4 regions of the Mesorhizobium sp. BR1-1-2 genome follow, and region 4 is predicted to be linked to each of the others. Evidence: predicted binding sites of a transcription regulator. Region 4 holds the regulator's gene; each other region holds the start of a gene.
What was found. Region 4 encodes PhoB, which activates phosphate uptake and scavenging genes when phosphate is short. Its sites were predicted from a motif close to TGTCATNNANCTGTCAT; they were not measured.
Positions count from the first base shown of each region.

Region 1: LB551_RS15865 (esterase-like activity of phytase family protein) is a predicted target of PhoB. The motif match lies at 1,177-1,193, and genes of this name have one in related genera.
Region 2: ugpB (sn-glycerol-3-phosphate ABC transporter substrate-binding protein UgpB) is a predicted target of PhoB. The motif match lies at 2,204-2,220, and genes of this name have one in related genera.
Region 3: LB551_RS06370 (LTA synthase family protein) is a predicted target of PhoB. The motif match lies at 1,789-1,805, and genes of this name have one in related genera.

Region 1 covers NZ_JAIUID010000006.1:116,215-120,357, reverse strand. The annotation lists gene LB551_RS15870 (FAD-dependent oxidoreductase) at 1-1,002, opposite strand, end outside; gene LB551_RS15865 (esterase-like activity of phytase family protein) at 1,312-2,802, shown strand; gene LB551_RS15860 (MATE family efflux transporter) at 2,971-4,143, shown strand, end outside.
Region 2 covers NZ_JAIUID010000004.1:61,321-65,463, reverse strand. The annotation lists gene ugpA (sn-glycerol-3-phosphate ABC transporter permease UgpA) at 1-397, opposite strand, end outside; gene ugpB (sn-glycerol-3-phosphate ABC transporter substrate-binding protein UgpB) at 642-1,946, opposite strand; gene LB551_RS09885 (two-component system sensor histidine kinase NtrB) at 2,265-3,374, opposite strand; gene kaiC (circadian clock protein KaiC) at 3,371-4,143, opposite strand, start outside.
Region 3 covers NZ_JAIUID010000002.1:606,903-611,045, reverse strand. The annotation lists gene LB551_RS06370 (LTA synthase family protein) at 1-1,750, opposite strand, end outside; gene fabD (ACP S-malonyltransferase) at 2,027-2,968, shown strand; gene fabG (3-oxoacyl-[acyl-carrier-protein] reductase) at 3,100-3,837, shown strand; gene LB551_RS06355 (acyl carrier protein) at 4,107-4,143, shown strand, end outside.
Region 4 covers NZ_JAIUID010000018.1:60,430-64,572, reverse strand. The annotation lists gene xylF (D-xylose ABC transporter substrate-binding protein) at 1-409, opposite strand, end outside; gene LB551_RS26735 (ROK family protein) at 666-1,907, shown strand; gene phoB (phosphate regulon transcriptional regulator PhoB) at 1,915-2,604, opposite strand; gene phoU (phosphate signaling complex protein PhoU) at 2,624-3,331, opposite strand; gene pstB (phosphate ABC transporter ATP-binding protein PstB) at 3,357-4,143, opposite strand, start outside.

The sequences.
Region 1 (4,143 bases), on a different contig from region 4:
CCCGACGATCGGATTGCCGTCCGGGGTGAAGGTGAAGGCGCCGTTGACCCATTTGCGGATGCCTGCCGTCGCCAGGCAAGGGAAGCGCTCATGCGCCTTGGCAAGTTCCGGGCTGATGCGGTCGATGTCTTCGGGGATAAGCTCGATGCCGTAGTCCCAAGGCGCGCCGTCCATGTTCCAATGCTTCGGGTTCTGCTCGTAGACGCCAAGCAGCACGCCCTTGCGCTCCTGCCGCAGATAGGAAAAGCCGTCGAGATCGACGGCCAGGCCGAGCTCCTTGTCGAGGGCAGCGACTTCCGGAATGTCCTCGGTGACGAAATAATGGTGCTCCATCGGCGTCACCGGGAGCTCAACCCCGGCCAAGCGGCCGAGTTGCTTGGCCCACAGCCCCCCGGCATTCACGACATGCTCGGCGGTGACGGTGCCTTGCTCGGTGACCACGCCCCAATGGCCATCGGCCCGCGCCTTCAGCTCGACCACGCGGTTGCGCAGGATGACGTCGGCGCCGCGCTTCTTGGCCGCACCGACATATGCATGCGTCGTGCCGTAGGGGTCTAGATGGCCCTCGTTGGAATCGTAGAGGCCGCCGAGCACCCCGGTGACATCGACGATCGGGCAGATGGCCTTGATCTCGTCCGGCGTCACCAGCCGGGCGGTCTCGATGCCGACCGACTGGAATACCGCCCAGGCCGATTTCAGCCACTCCCAGCGCGCCGGATCGCTGGCGATGTTGACGCCGCCGGTCATGTGCAGGCCGACGTCCTGGCCGGATTCAGCCTCGATCTCGCGGTAAAGGTTGATGGTGTAATCCTGCAGCGCGGCGACATTGGGATCGGCGTTGAGCGCGTGGAACCCCGCCGCCGCATGCCAGGTCGAGCCCGCCGTCAATTCGGCGCGCTCGATCAGCGCCACATCCGACCAGCCGAACCGCGCCAGGTGATAAAGCACCGAAGCGCCCACCACTCCTCCCCCGATGACGACTGCGCGGTAATGAGACCTCAAGGCTTCCCTCCCCGGACTGTCCGAAACGGGCACCATATATGTACTGTACATAAGTGTCTAGTACTGCGAACAGCTCCTGGACGCTGTCGAACCTGTGTCGGAACGATCGATTTTTCGGCGCGGCCCCACTTCCCCAGCAGCGTCGCGGCGGGCCGACGCGAATGCGTCACCAACTGTCATGCAAGCATCATGTTCGCGCCTTAGACCGCTTGGCGAGGGCAAAAGCGGCCCTCCAGGGCGGCAGCCTCGCCGCCCCCAGGCAGCCTCAGAATTCCGCCGTCCCGGCGCTTCGTCATCAAGGGGATATCCATGACGCATCTACGCTCATTCTCGTTGCGGCTGCTGGCCGCCGCGCTGGCGGCCTCGGCCGTTTCGCTGCCTGCCTTCGCCGACAGCACGGCCAGCGTCGGCGGTGCCAGTTTCGTCAACAAGGGGCTGGTGGGGGTTGGCCGCATCCCGGCCGGCCAGCGCGACAGGTTCGGCGAGACCTTCGGCTCCGGTTCCGGCATGTCAATCGACACCGCGGGCTGGAGACATGATGCCGGCACCTACAAGGGCTCGCTGTGGCTGCTGCCCGACCGCGGTTATAACGTCGTCGGCACCACCGACTACCGGCCGCGCCTCAACACCATCAACATCGAATTCGCCCCGACGGCGCCAGGTGCCGCGCCCACAGCCGGCCAGGAGCAGACCGGTCTCAAGGCGACGCTCGCCGACACCATGCTCCTGACTGACGACAAAGGCGCCGACGCCAGCGGTCTCGACCCGCTGAACGGCGTGCGTCCCGCCGCTGGCGACATGCCTGTCCTGCCGCAGGCCGACAACGGCAAGCTCGCGCTCGACAACGAGGCGATTGTGCGGCTGCCTGACGGCACTATGCTTGTCTCGGACGAATACGGTCCCGACATCTACCGCTTCTCCGCCGACGGCCGTCTGATGTCGGCGACCCAGCCCCCGGCCGCGCTCGTGCCGATGCGCCACGGCACGGCCAATTTTGTTTCCGACAATCCGGGCCCAGGTGCTGCCGAACCCGATCCAAAGGATCCCGAGACCGGCCGCCAGAACAATCAGGGCCTCGAAGGCATGGCAATGACGCCAGACGGCAAGTTCCTGATCGCGGTTTTGCAGTCGGCAACACGGCAGGATGGCGGCGATTCGGCCTCGACACGCCAGAACACCAGGGCGCTGGTCTATGACGCCTCCGATCTTGCCCATCTCAAGCTGGCGCACGAATACGTCGTGCCGCTGCCGGTGTTCAAGGACGCCAAGGGCAAGACCAAGGTGGCTGCGCAAAGCGAGATCGTGGCGCTGTCGGATACCGCTTTCCTGATGCTGGCGCGCGACAGCGGCAACGGCCAGGGCCTGAAGGGCGAGGAGTCGCTGTATCGCAAGATCGACATTGTCGACCTTTCCGGCGCGACCGACATCGCCGGCGGTCCCTTCGATGCCGCCGACAAGCCGGTGGCGCCCAAGGGCGTGCTCGATCCGTCGGTGACGCCGGCAAGGCTGACGCCGTTCATCGACATCAACGACAAGGCCGAGCTTGCCCGCTTCGGCCTGCACAATGGCGCGCCCAACGACAAGGATAACCTCTCGGAGAAGTGGGAAGCGATGTCGCTGGCGAGCGTGCTCGATCCGAAGCTGCCCGACGACTATTTCCTGTTCGTCGCCAACGACAACGACTTCCTTGCACAGGACGGCTTCCAGGTCGGCGCGCCCTACAAGGCAGAGGACGGCGCCGATGTCGACACCATGTTCCTTGTCTATCAAGTCACGCTTCCCGACCTCGCCAGGAAGTAAGCATCTTACCGGAGGCGCCAGGCGGCGCCTCCGGCCCGACAAGCATGATCGGATGCACGACGGCATGCCTTGCCCGCCGTCGCTCCTTTCGCAAAAGTGCATCCCGGTCGGCCCTGCGGTATCCTGCGTGCCGGACTCAAAAGAACCAGCTTTGCCGGATTGCCCGCCATGGATGAAAAGATGCCCGCGCGCCGGCGCACCGGTGACCTGACCAGCGGCCCCATTCCGCGCACGCTCCTGCTGTTCGCCCTGCCGGTGCTCGGCTCCAATGTGCTGCAATCGCTCAACGGCTCGGTCAACGCCGTCTGGGTCGGCCGCTTCCTCGGCGAATCCGCGCTCACCGCCACCTCCAATGCCAACCTGGTGCTGTTCCTCATCCTCGGCACGGTGTTCGGCATAGGCATGGCGGCCACCATACTGGTGGCGCAATCGGTCGGCGCCCGCGACCTGCCCGAGGCGCGCCGCATCGTCGGCACCAGCGCCACCTTCTTCTTCTTCGTCTCGATGCTGTTCGCCGTCTGCGGCTGGATCTGGGTCGACGCCATTCTGGGCGCGCTCGGCACACCGCCCGACGCCTTGCCGCTGGCGCGCTCCTATTTGCGCATCATCTTCGTGGCCGTGCCGATGATGAACCTTCTGTCCTTTGTCATGACGGTGCTGCGCGGGGCCGGCGATTCGCGCACGCCGTTCTTTTTCATGGCGCTCGCCGTCGTGCTCGACATCATCTTGAACCCACTGCTCATCCGCGGCATCGGGCCGTTCCCCGAGTTCGGCATCGCAGGCTCGGCAATCTCGACGCTTGTGGGCCAGACAGTGAGCGTCATTGCCATCCTGATCGTGCTCTATGTCCGCAAGCACCCGTTGCGTCTGGCCGGCGCCAATCTGGCGCTGCTGCGGCCGGATCCCGCCTTGCTGCGCGTCGTCGTCTTCAAGGGGGTGCCGATGGGTTTGCAGATGATCGTGATTTCGGCCGCGGCCCTGACGGTGATGGGCATCGTCAACTCCTACGGCTCGCAGGTGGCCGCCGCCTACGGCATCGCCGCGCAGTTATGGACCTACATCCAGATGCCCGCGCTTGCCATCGGCGCGGCCGTGTCCTCGATGGCGGCGCAGAATGTCGGTGCCGGCCGCTGGGACCGCATCAGCCGCATCGCAGCGTCAGGCGTCGGCTTCAACCTGGTGCTGACCGGCGCTCTCGTGGCACTTCTATGGTTCTTCGACCGCTCGATCCTCAGTCTGTTCCTGAGCCGCGACAGCGCGGCGATAGACATCGCCGCTCACATCAACAACGTCGCGTCCTGGTCATTCATCCTGTTCGGCATCACCATCGTGCTGTTCGCC
Region 2 (4,143 bases), on a different contig from region 4:
TCGATGGGTTGAACAGGAACAGCCACAGCATGCCGGCGATCGCCGGCGCCACCGCGTAGGGCCAGATCATCAGCGTGCGGTAGAGGCCTTTGCCGCGCACCACCTTTTCCGCCATGACGGCAAGGAGCAGCGCCACGCCCATGGCAACGATCACGGTCGCAAGCGAAAACACCACTGTGACCTTGATCGAGTTGAGATAGGCCGGATCGGCAAGCACCTTGCGGAAATTGGCAAACCAGACGAACCTGCTCCTCAGCCCGAACGGATCCTGCCGCAGCATCGACTGGTAGAGCGCCTGCCCGGCCGGCCAATAGAAGAACACCAGCGTGATGGCAAGTTGCGGCGCCACCAGGAGGTAGGGCAAGACCTTGTTGGGAAAGACGACGCGCGGGGTCAATGCGCCGCTCCGGCATAGAAATAATCAGCCGAGCGGCACGCTACCGCGCCCCCCGCTGCCCTGCCGGGCATCTCCTCCTCTTGTAGGAAGATCGGCAGTTCCTGCGACGGCTGCCATGCTCCAGCCTTGGCAATTTCCGAAAACGGTCGCGACAGCCGATCTCCCCCGTTGAGGGGGAGATGCCCGGCAGGGCGGAGGAGGGCCTCGTAAAGCAAGGACTATAACTCGATAGGCTCGCCGCGCCCTAATTCCCCAGCGCTTCCTTGATCGCCGCGTTGCCGCGCGTGACGGCATTGTCGAGCGCCTGCTGGGCGGTTTCCTGGCCGGCAAGCATCTTTTCGAACTCCTCGTTCTGGATGTCACGCACCTGCGGCAGGTTTGGCAATCGCACGCCCTTCGAATTGTCGGTCGGCGCCTTGCCCGTCATCTGCAGGATCGGCGTCTCGCGCCCGGGATTCTTGTCGTAGAAGCCGGACTTTTTCGTCGCCTCATAGGCGGCGAGCGTCACCGGCAGGTATCCCGATTTCTGGTGTAGATATTCCTGCACATCGGTCTTGGACAGATAGGCGAAGAAGGCCGCGACGCCCTTGTATTCCTCGTCGGACTTGCCGCCGAAGACCCAAAGGCTGGCGCCGCCCGGCGTCGTGTTCTGCGGCGCGCCCTTGGCGTCGCTGTCATAGGGCAACTGGCCAATGCCGTAGTTCATGCCCGACTTGACGATGTCGCCCAGGCCGCCCGAGGATTCGGTGAAGATGCCACATTCGCCGGCGAGGAATATCTGCTTGGCTTCGGAGGTGCGCCCGCCATATTTGAAGGTGCCGTCCTTGGCCAGATCCGCGAGCGCCTGGAAATGTTTGACGAAGATCGGCGCGTTGATCTTGAGTTCGACATCACCGCCGGCCAGGCCATTCTGCTGCGTGGCCCACGGCACATCGTTCCACGCCGCGAAGTTTTCCAGGTGAATCCAGGTCAGCCAGGTCGAGGTGTAGCCGCAAGCGGCGGCGCCGCTCGCCTTGATCTTTTTGGCATCCTCCCACACCTCGTTCCAGGTCTTGGGTGGGTTGTTCACGTCGAGCCCCGCCTTCTGGAAGATGTCCTTGTTGTAGTAGAGGATCGGCGAGGAGGAGTTGTAGGGAAAGGACAGCATGGTGCCGTCCGGCGTCGAATAATAACCGACGATGCCTGGCAGATACTGGCTCTTGTCAAAGTTCATCCCGGCGCCGGTCAGCACCTCGGCCACTGGCTTGATCGCGTCCCGGGCCGCCATCATCACGCCGGTGCCGACATCGAACACCTGGATGATGTCGGGCGCCTGGCCGGCGCGGTAGGCGGCGATGCCGGCATTCAGCGTTTCGGGATAGGTGCCCTTGAAAACCGGAACGATCTGATAGTCGCCCTGGCTGGCGTTGAAATCCTTGGAAATCTTGTCGACGACCTCTGCGTTGGCGCCGGTCATGGCGTGCCACCAGCTGATCTGCGTGACGGCGAAGGCGGAGGTTGTGGAAAGCAGGGTCACGGCGACACCGGCCGCGAAGCCAAAGAACTTCATGTTTCGTCTCCCGTTTTCATTGCTTGTCATTGGCGAAAGGGACACTCCCGCAATGGCACTATGTGTCGTTCGCGCGCAGCGGACAACGGTTTTGTTGCGGGCAAGCGCACTTCACTTCCGGCTAAAGTAGCGTTCACTTCCCGATGGAAGTGACCCGGAAAGGATTGCATGGCGGCTTGTTGTTTGAATTGATGTACCAGGGACCTGTATCGAGACGGTCAGCGACCTCACCGACGGACGGTGTCTAACAGCACATGACAACACTGACATGACAACGCCCGCTCAGCCTGACGGGTTGAGCGCCAGGTCTGCCTCCCCTCAGCTTCCAGAAGCGCGGGGCAAGTAGAGATGCAGGCTTGTTCCCCGGCCGATTTCGCTATCGATTCGGACATGCCCGCCGGATTGCTTGATGAAGCCGTAAACTTGGCTTAGCCCCAGTCCCGTACCCTGCCCTTCCGATTTTGTTGTGAAGAATGGCTCGAAAACGCGCGCCAGGGTGTCCTTGCTCATTCCGCAGCCGGTATCGTGTATTGTCACGCGAACGAATGAAGCCGCCGCTGCACGCAAATCCTCCAGATCATTTGGAAAATTGCTGGTCTCAATCGTGAGGGTGCCACTGCCATTCATTGCGTCCCGGGCGTTCACGGCAAGGTTAAGAACGGCGATGTCGAGCTGGTTGGCATCGATGAGGACGGGGCCCAAGGCCGGATCCAGATTGCATTGCACGCGGATTCCGCTCCCCAACGTCCGTTCCAGCAGCGTGGTCAGCCCCTTGATTCGTTCGTTGAGATCAATCTGTTCCGGAACCAGGGATTGGCGTCGGGAAAAGGCAAGCAGTTGCTGTGTCAGCGCTCCTCCATTTTCGATCCGCCTGAGCATCTCCTCGACCAGCGGAGTGACTTTCTCATCCGCGGGATCTTTAGCGATCTGTCTCTGCAGAAGCCGAAGGCCAGACTCGAAAACGGCGAGCAGGTTATTGAAGTCATGGACGATGCCGGCCGCGAGGCGTCCAATGGCTTCGAGCTTTTGTGACTGACGTGCGTTCTCTTCTCTTGATCGCTGAGCCGAGACATCGCGCAGGCTGGCAAGTAATGCCGGCCTGCCGTCCCAGGTAACCTCGACCGTGCGCATTTCCACTTCTGCCGGCTTGCGGCCGGAACGGTGAACGGTGATCTCGGCGATCTCTCCAGAGACGACCGGCCGGCCAAGCGGAACGTGCAGGAGTTCATCAAGCGGCTGTCCAAAAATTATGGCTGCCGCAGGATTGGCATAGAGCACCGTGCCGTCCAAATCGACCACCAGCATCCCGTCGGCGGTATTTTCGATCAACTGGCGAAAGCTGAGCTGGCTGATGCCGGCCAGAGACGTATCTCCGGACGGTTCCAGCATTTCGGTGACGTTTTGCGCCACGCTCAAGGCATTTTTCATGTCGACGGCGCGCTAGCCAAGGCGGAGTCGCCGAATACATCGGGCGCGCCGTCAAAGGGCATTCCGAGATGCATGCCGCCGCTGTCGATGGTGAAGCGCCGTATCTGCTTGTCGTGTTCGCTGCCGCGCATTTTCAACACCATCATGCCGCGGTGCATGAATTCTTCCTGCTGAATGTAGCGCAGCAGAATGATTGAGTCTGTGAGCGTGGAGATATGCTGCTCGCTAGCGCTCTGGCCACCGACAAGCGATTTGTTGGTAGCGGTGCAAAGGCCGGCAATTTCGCGCTTCTTTATGAAGGAGGTGACGCTGATCAGGAACTCCCGGAAACCGGTTTCCGGCGCGATGCGCTCCAATGCCGACAGGCTGTCTATTGCCATGCGATCGGGTTTGAACTCCGCCACCAGTTCGCGGATCATCAGAAGGTGATCCGGCAAACTCTGCGCTTCCGGATAAAGGCAGACTACCTTTAGCCGACCATCCGCCTCCATGGCTTCGAAATCGACGCCCCAACTGCGCGCGTTGCGGAAGAGCTGGCCGCGGCTCTCCTCATAGCCGACGAGCAAGGCGCGTTCGCCCGCAGCCACTCCGCCCGCAAGAAAATTGGTAACCAGCAGAGTCTTTCCGGTGCCTGTGGCGCCACTGACAAGGGTTACGCTGTCGCGAAAGAACCCGCCGCTGCACATCTTGTCGAGTTCGGAATTGCCGCTGGTGACCCGTTTCGTGCTTGATTGCTGCTCCAGACGCAACGATGACAAAGGCACGGCCA
Region 3 (4,143 bases), on a different contig from region 4:
GGTCGACCACGCGGTAGCGTTCGCGCATCTCTCCCAGGAAGCCGGTGTAGTAGGGGTGGGTGATGCCGGCCGTTTTCAGGATGTGATAGGGCAGGAAGGCGGGGCTGACGGCGCCCATGTCCTTGGCCGGGCCGGTGCGGTTCGACCAGATGATCAGCGGCGTCTGATGATGCTCCAGCGCCGCCTCGGCGGAAGCCTCCTTGCGCGGCGCGACATTGTCCTTCATGAACCCGGTCTCGACATAGACCGGCCCAAGTGGCGGCAGATGGTCGCCGAAGAAGGCGATGACGGTGGGGCGAGAGCGTTTCTTTGCCCATTCGACCAGGCGTCCGAGACCGCGGTCCGCGTCCGCCGAGCCCTCGGTGTAACTCAGCAGCGATTCACGCGCCCATTGGCTGATCGGCGCCTGCACGGTGTGGGTCGGGTTGTAATAGCGGTTCGGCTCGTAAGGGCCGTGGTTCTGCAGGCTGACGGCAAAGAAGAACACCGGGGCATCGCTGGCATCGGCCTCGCTGATGATCTCGTCCGTCATCGCCGCGTCGGATGCCAGCGGCCCGCGCTTTTGCATCGGCGGCAGCGTCTCTTCCGATCTGAAGTCGTCGAAGCCGAAATCGGCATAGACCGCGCCGCGGTTCCAGAACCAGTTGGTGCCCGGATGGATGGCGCGCGCCTTGTAGCCCTCCCTCTTCAGGAAAGTCGCCAGCGACGGCGTCGGCGTGCGCACATATTGCTGGTAGGGGATGCTGCCGGCCGGCAGGAAGGCGTTGGAGAAGCCGGTCAGTGCCTCGAACTCGATATTGGCGGTCATGCCGCCGAATTCGGGTGAGAACATGGAGCCCGAACGCAGCGCCCGCACGTTGGGGATCGGATCGGGCGTGATGGTGACCCCGGGCAGCTTGGTCGGATCCCAGAAGGATTCGCTCATGACGACGATGATGTCGGGCTTTTCCTGGGGCACAGAGGCGGTCACCTGCGGCCTGTCGATGGCCGCGATCGTCTTTTCCGAATAGCCTGGCGGCGCCGAGACATGCGCCATCGGCACGTTAAGCGCGAAGGCGAGCGCAAAGCCGTTGGAGGCGTAATTTTCCTTCTGGTCCCACATGATCGGGATGATCTGCAGCCGGTCCCGGGTCCAGGAGAAGGTGGCATAGTCCATGATCGAGACGAAGAAGGCGAGCAGCGGCACCGCCAGCGTCAGCCGGGCGAGACGGCCCTTGCGGCTGAGTATCGGCACCTTTCGACGCCAGACCCGCCAGCCATAGATGAGCAGCGACAGGCCGGCGACGATGCCGACAACCATGGCAAGGGCAGTCATCGGGCGGTCACGCACCAGCAGCGGCAGCAGCGCCACGATCTGGCGGGAGTAGAGGAAATCGGTCGGGTAGAGGGGATCGCCGAGATAATGCGATTTCTGATGACCGATGAAAGCCAGCGAGAGCGTCAGCGGCGCGACGATCATCAGGCTTTGATAGCTGCGGCCGAAAACGGCATCGAGGCCGATCAGAACCAGGGCGAACACCACGATCGTGGTCCAGCCCGGCTTGAGCGGCTGCAGGAAGAAGGAAACCGTGCCGGCGAAGTCGCCGCGCACGATCAATTCGATGGCGAACACCAGGACGGCCGCGATCAGCAGGCTGGTCAGCCCATAGCGTATGGTCGGCCACTTCCGTCCCGGCAGGTAGCCGGTGGAAGGATCGTCTTCCAGAAACTGTGGCGCGGCTTTGCCGGCGCCTTTCGAAATCCTAGCCACTTTAACTTCCCCACCCAGCGACAGACCCGTCACTCGATTGTCATGGAATTGTCACGCAAAGCTAGCGCCTGTGGCGGAAATAAGAAGAGCCAGCAAACGATTCGTGAGCGGTTTTCATCAGGAGTGATCGCCAAAAAGCCTTTTGGAACAGTCACTCGGCCCGCAAAGCTGCCGAGCGGCCGGGCCGAACCGGGCTTGACTTGGCAGGCCGCGTTGCGTCACAGGCAAGAAAATTCGTGTATCAGGCAAGCAGAACCGAGCTTTGGGAGCCCACACATGGCCGTTGCATTCACCTTCCCGGGACAAGGCAGCCAGGCTGTCGGCATGGGCAAGGACCTCGCCGATGCCTTCCCCGAGGCGCGTAGGGTTTTTAGCGAAGTCGACGACGCGCTCGGCGAAAACCTGTCGAAGCTGATCTGGGAAGGGCCGGAAGAGACGCTGACGCTGACCGCCAACGCGCAGCCGGCGCTGATGGCTGTATCGCTGGCCGCGATCAGCGCCTTGGAAGCGCGCGGTTTCTCGCTGAAGGACAAGGTCGCTTACGTCGCCGGCCATTCGCTGGGCGAGTATTCGGCGCTCGCCGCCGCCGGCTTTGTCTCGGTTGCCGATGCCGCCAGGCTGCTGCGCATCCGCGGCAATGCCATGCAAGCGGCGGTGCCGGCCGGCGAAGGCGCCATGGCGGCGATCATCGGGCTGGAGCAGGCCGATGTCGAAGCCGCCTGCGCCGAGGCTGCCAAAGGCTCGGTCTGCCAGATCGCCAACGACAATGGCGGTGGCCAGCTGGTGATTTCCGGCGCCAGGGCAGCGGTCGAACTGGCCGCCAAACTGTGCACGGAAAAAGGCGCCAAGCGGGCGCTGATGCTGCAGGTCTCCGCGCCCTTCCATTCGGCGCTGATGGCGCCTGCCGCCGAGATCATGCGGGAAGCGCTGGCTGGGGTAACAAAGAACGCGCCTGTCGTGCCGCTCGTCTCCAATGTCACGGTCACTCCGACCAGCGATCCCGACGTCATTGCGCGCCGTCTGTTCGAACAGGTGATCGGTCGCGTGCGCTGGCGCGAGACAGTGGAGTGGTTCGGCGCGAACGGCGTCACCACGCTCTATGAAGTCGGCGCGGGAAAAGTGCTTTCAGGGCTGGCCCGGCGCATAAACCGCGACATCGCCACGACATCGGTCGGAACCGCGGCGGAGGTCGAGGCCGCATTGGCGGCGCTCGGGTGAAGCGCCGCGTGTGAATTGATGGCGCGGCTTGTATCGCTGAAGATATTCCGTTGATGATGGCAATCGGACACCGGCACGACGTATACAGATAAGGTTGCTCGCTGAGCTTCCGAAACCAAAGAGGAAAACACATGTTCGAACTGACCGGCCGCAAGGCACTTGTCACCGGCGCGTCGGGAGGCATCGGCGAGGCGATCGCCAGGGTGTTGCATGCGCAGGGCGCCGTCGTCGGCCTGCACGGCACGCGCATCGAGAAACTGGAGGCGCTGGCCGCCGAACTTGGCGACCGGGTGAAGCTGTTTCCGGCCGACCTGTCGAACCGCGACGAGGTCAAGGCGCTCGGCCAGAAAGCGGAGGCCGATCTCGAGGGCGTCGACATCCTGGTCAACAATGCCGGCATCACCAAGGATGGACTGTTCGTGCGCATGTCGGACGCCGACTGGGACAGTGTGCTCGAAGTCAACCTGACGGCCGTGTTCAGGCTGACGCGTGAGTTGACCCATCCGATGATGCGCCGCCGCCACGGCCGCATCATCAACATTACCTCGGTGGTCGGCGTCACCGGCAATCCCGGCCAGACCAACTACTGCGCCTCCAAGGCCGGCATGATCGGCTTTTCCAAATCGCTGGCGCAGGAGATCGCCACCCGCAGCATAACCGTCAACTGTGTCGCCCCGGGCTTCATCGAATCGGCGATGACCGACAAGCTCAACGACAAGCAGAAGGAGGCGATCATGGCCGCTATCCCGACGCGCCGCATGGGCACCAGCGCCGAAGTGGCGTCCGCCGTCGCCTACCTTGCCTCCAACGAGGCCGGCTACGTCACCGGCCAAACCATCCATGTGAACGGCGGTATGGCGATGATCTGATCGGGTCGGCCAAAGCATGCATTTCGGGCCGGGCCCGGGCATTCGCGGTGGCTTTGAGACGGCGACAGGCAACGCTCGGGCGGGCTGTGAAAAGCGACCATTTCGGCTTGGACGCCCACGATTTTTCGTGTAATGCGGCCCGCAACCCGGCGGTTCGGGCAAAAACCGGTCTGCGGCCATTGCGTTTCCGGCGGGACCATCTTTCAGCTTGATTAGCGGCATTCCGCCCGCTAACGAAGACAGACAACCAAAAGACGAGGATGCCCCAAATGAGTGACACCGCAGAGCGCGTCAAGAAGATTGTCA
Region 4 (4,143 bases):
CCTGCATGCGGCCCACTTCCTTGTTGTCGAAGGTCAGATAGAAAACGTCCTTATTCTCGATCAGGCGGTCATAGCCGACGACCGGAATGCCTTCGTCGAGCGCTTTCTGCACCGCCGGGCCGATGGCGGAGGCGTCCTGCGCCAGGATGATCAGCGAATTGGCGCCCTGCGAGATCAGGCTCTCGACGTCGGTGAGCTGCTTGCCGGGGTTGGACTGGGCGTCGGCGGAAATATACTTGTCGCCGGCGGCTTCGATCGCCTTCTTCATGGCGGCCTCGTCGGTCTTCCAACGCTCTTCCTGGAAGTTCGACCAGGAAACGCCGATGACCTTGTCCTTCGCCTGCGCGACCGACGCGAGCGTCAGCGACATGGCGACACCCGCCAGGATAGCGGCTGTGAATCTCTTCATCTTATCCTCCCTGCGCCGCGTATGGCGCGACCAAACAGGCCCGAAGGCCGGCACAAAGGCTCTATTTTTTCGAGCCTCGAAAAAACACTGGTCCATCGTCGGAACGCTGTCAACGTCGATTCTGATGTATTTTGATGTCCTCGTGAATTTTTTTCGAGCTCCGGAATAAATAATGACAGCCAAGGCCGGTTCTGCCAGTATTTGGCGGTCGCTGGGCCTGGGGAGAGAAGACGGCGACCGGGAGGATGCGAGAAACATGTCGGTCGGAATCCGCCACGACGATCTGCGCCGACGCAATCGGGCGATGGTGATCGCGGCCGTGCGCCGTGCCGGGCAGCCCTCGCGCACCGAGATTGCCGCGACCACCGGGCTCAGCCATTCCACCATATCGGCGATCTCCTCCGACCTGATCGGCGAAGGCATCCTGGCGCAGAGCAAGCCGAGCGAGGCCGGTGCGATGAAACGCGGCCGGCCGCAGATCGGCCTCAGCCTCAACCCTGAAGCCGCGGCGGTGATGACCGTGGTGCTGTCGCTGAATTTCCTCTCCGTCGCCGTCATCGACTATGCCGGCCAGGTGATATCGGAGGAGCAGCGCCGGCTGGACACGCTGACCATGTCGCGCGAGGCGCTGATCGGCGAATGCGTAGCCATCGTCAGGCGGCGGTTCGAGGATCCCGACCTCGACGTCGCCAGCATCGCCCGTATCGCGCTGGCGATCCAGGGCATCACCGACACGGAGGCGCGCGCCATGCTGTGGTCGCCGATCACGCCGCAGACCGATATTGCCTTCGCCGACATACTGGAGGCCGAGTTCGGCATTCCCGCCACCATGGAGAACGATTGCAACATGATGGCGGTGGCGCTGCGCTGGCGCGATCCCCGGCGCTACCGCGACGACTTCATCGCCATCCTGTTGTCACACGGCATCGGCATGGGCCTGGTGCTGAAGGGCGAACTGTTCACCGGCACCCATTCATCCGGAGGCGAGTTCGGCCACATGATCCATCGCCCGGGTGGGGCGCTCTGCCGCTGCGGGCGGCGCGGCTGTGTCGAGGCCTATGCCGGGAACTATGCCATCTGGCGCAACGCGAGGCAGCTTGGCGAGGACACCGAGCCCGTCGATGTCAGCGACGCCGACATGCGTGCGCTGGCGGCCACGGCGCGCGAAAAGGACGGGCCGGAGCGCGAAGCCTACCGCAAGGCCGGTGAGGCGCTGGGCTACGGCCTTGGCAGCCTGTTCGCCCTGATCGATCCGGCGCCGGTCGCCATGGTCGGCGTCAGCGCCGCCGCCTTCGACTTGATCGAGCCGGCTCTGCGCGAAGCCATTGCCCAGACCGCCGGCGGACAGCACTCGAAATCGATTTCCTTCGACACCGAGCCGAACGAACTGCCGCTGATCCGCGAGGGCTGCGCCATGCGCGCGCTGACCTTCGTCGACCAGGAAATTTTCGCACCGGGGGCACAAGCGAAATCAGGCGTGGGCGAGAATGTTGCGTGACATATCCCTAGGCTTCGCGGATCGCATACCCCGCGCCACGGATAGTACGGATCACGTCAGGCATGCGGCCGTTGTTGACCGCCTTGCGCAGCCGGCCGACATGGACGTCCACGGTGCGCTCGTCGATATAGATCGTTTCGCCCCAGACATTGTCGAGCAGCTGGCTGCGCGAGAACACGCGGCCGGGATGGCGCATCATGAATTCGAGCAGACGGAACTCGGTCGGCCCGAGCCGGATCTCGCTCTTCTTGCGGTAGACCCGGTGCGATTCACGGTCGAGCACGATGTCGCCGACCTTGAGCACGCTGGACAGCACTTCCGGCTTGGCGCGGCGCAGCAGCGCCTTGACGCGTGCCATGAATTCCGGCGTTGAGAACGGCTTGACCAAATAGTCGTCGGCGCCGGTGGAGAGACCTCGCACCCGATCGCTTTCTTCGCCGCGCGCCGTCAGCATGATAATCGGCAGCCGCTCGGTCTCGGGCCGCATCCGGAGACGGCGGCAGAGCTCGATGCCGGAAACCGCCGGCACCATCCAGTCGAGCACAAGAAGGTCGGGGACATTCTCCTGCAAGCGGATCTCGGCCTCGTCGCCGCGCGTCACCACCTCGACCTGGTAACCCTCCGATTCCAGATTGTAACGGAGCAGCACACCCAGCGGCTCCTCGTCCTCCACCACCATGATGCGTGGCGCGATCATCGACTGGTCACCCCTGCCGTCACGCCGCTGGCGCCGACATCGCCGTTTCGTCCTGCTTCGGGCGATTGGCGGGCAATTGCGTGCCGGTCAGCACATAATAGGCATTTTCGGCAATGTTGGTCACATGATCACCGATGCGCTCGAGATTCTTGGCGCAGAACAAAAGATGCGTGCAGGCGGTGATGTTGCGCGGATCCTCCATCATGTAGGTCAGCAGCTCGCGGAACACCGATGTGTATTTGACGTCGATGCGTTCATCGTCGGCGCGCAGCTTGGCTAGCGCCGAGGCATCACGGGCGCCATACTCCTCGATCACGCCCTGCACCTGGATCAATACCAGCTGCGCCATGGCATCGATGGAGTGCGACAGGTCGCGCGGCGTGGCGGCCAGGCCGACGGTGCCGACGCGCTTGGCGATGTTCTTGGCGAGATCGCCGATGCGTTCGAGATCTCCCGCCATGCGGATCGAGCCGACGACATGGCGCAGATCGTCCGCCATGGGCTGCCGCTTGGCGATCAGCGTGATGGCGCGGTCGTCGAGTTCGCGCTGGCGCGCATCCATGATCGCGTCGTCGGAGACGACGCGCTGGGCGAGCGCATTGTCGGAATTCAGGAGCGCCTTGGTGGCGCCGCCGACCATCGATGAGGCGAGATCGCCCATGTCGCGGATCAGCCTGCTGATCTGTCCGAGATCTTCGTCAAAGGCTGCGACTGTATGTTCGGCCATGATCTTGGTCCTCGTATGCCTGGGATCAGCCGAAGCGGCCGGTGATATAGTCCTGCGTGCGCTTCTCGCGGGGCGACGTGAAGATCTTCTCGGTGCGGTCGAACTCGACCAGCTCGCCCAGATACATGAAGGCGGTCTGCTTCGACACGCGCGCCGCCTGCTGCATGTTATGGGTGACGATGACGATCGTATAATCGGCCTGCAGCTCGTCGATCAGTTCCTCGATCTTGGCGGTCGACAGCGGATCGAGCGCCGAGGCAGGCTCGTCGAGCAGGATGACCTCTGGCTTCACCGCCACCGTGCGGGCGATGCAGAGGCGCTGCTGCTGGCCGCCCGAAAGGCTGAGGCCACTGGCGTTGAGCTTGTCCTTGACCTCGCTCCACAGTGCCGCGCGCTTCAGCGCCTGCTCGACACGGCCGTCCATCTCGGCCTTGCTGAGCTTCTCATAGAGCCTGACGCCGAACGCGATGTTCTCGTAAATCGACATCGGGAACGGCGTCGGCTTCTGAAACACCATGCCGATCTTGGTCCTGAGCAGGTTGAGGTCCTGCGAACGGTCGAGGATGTTCTGGCCGTCGAGCAGCACCTGGCCCTCGGCGCTCTGCTTCGGGTAGAGCTCGTAGATGCGGTTGAAGACGCGCAGCAGCGTCGATTTCCCGCAGCCCGAAGGCCCGATGAAGGCGGTGACGCTGCGCTCAGGCAGCGACAGGCTGATATCCTTCAGCGCCTTCGACTGGCCGTAGTAGAAATTGAGGTTCTTGACCTCGATCTTGGCTTTCTCGACCGCGACTTCGGGCGTGTTCAACTCGGTG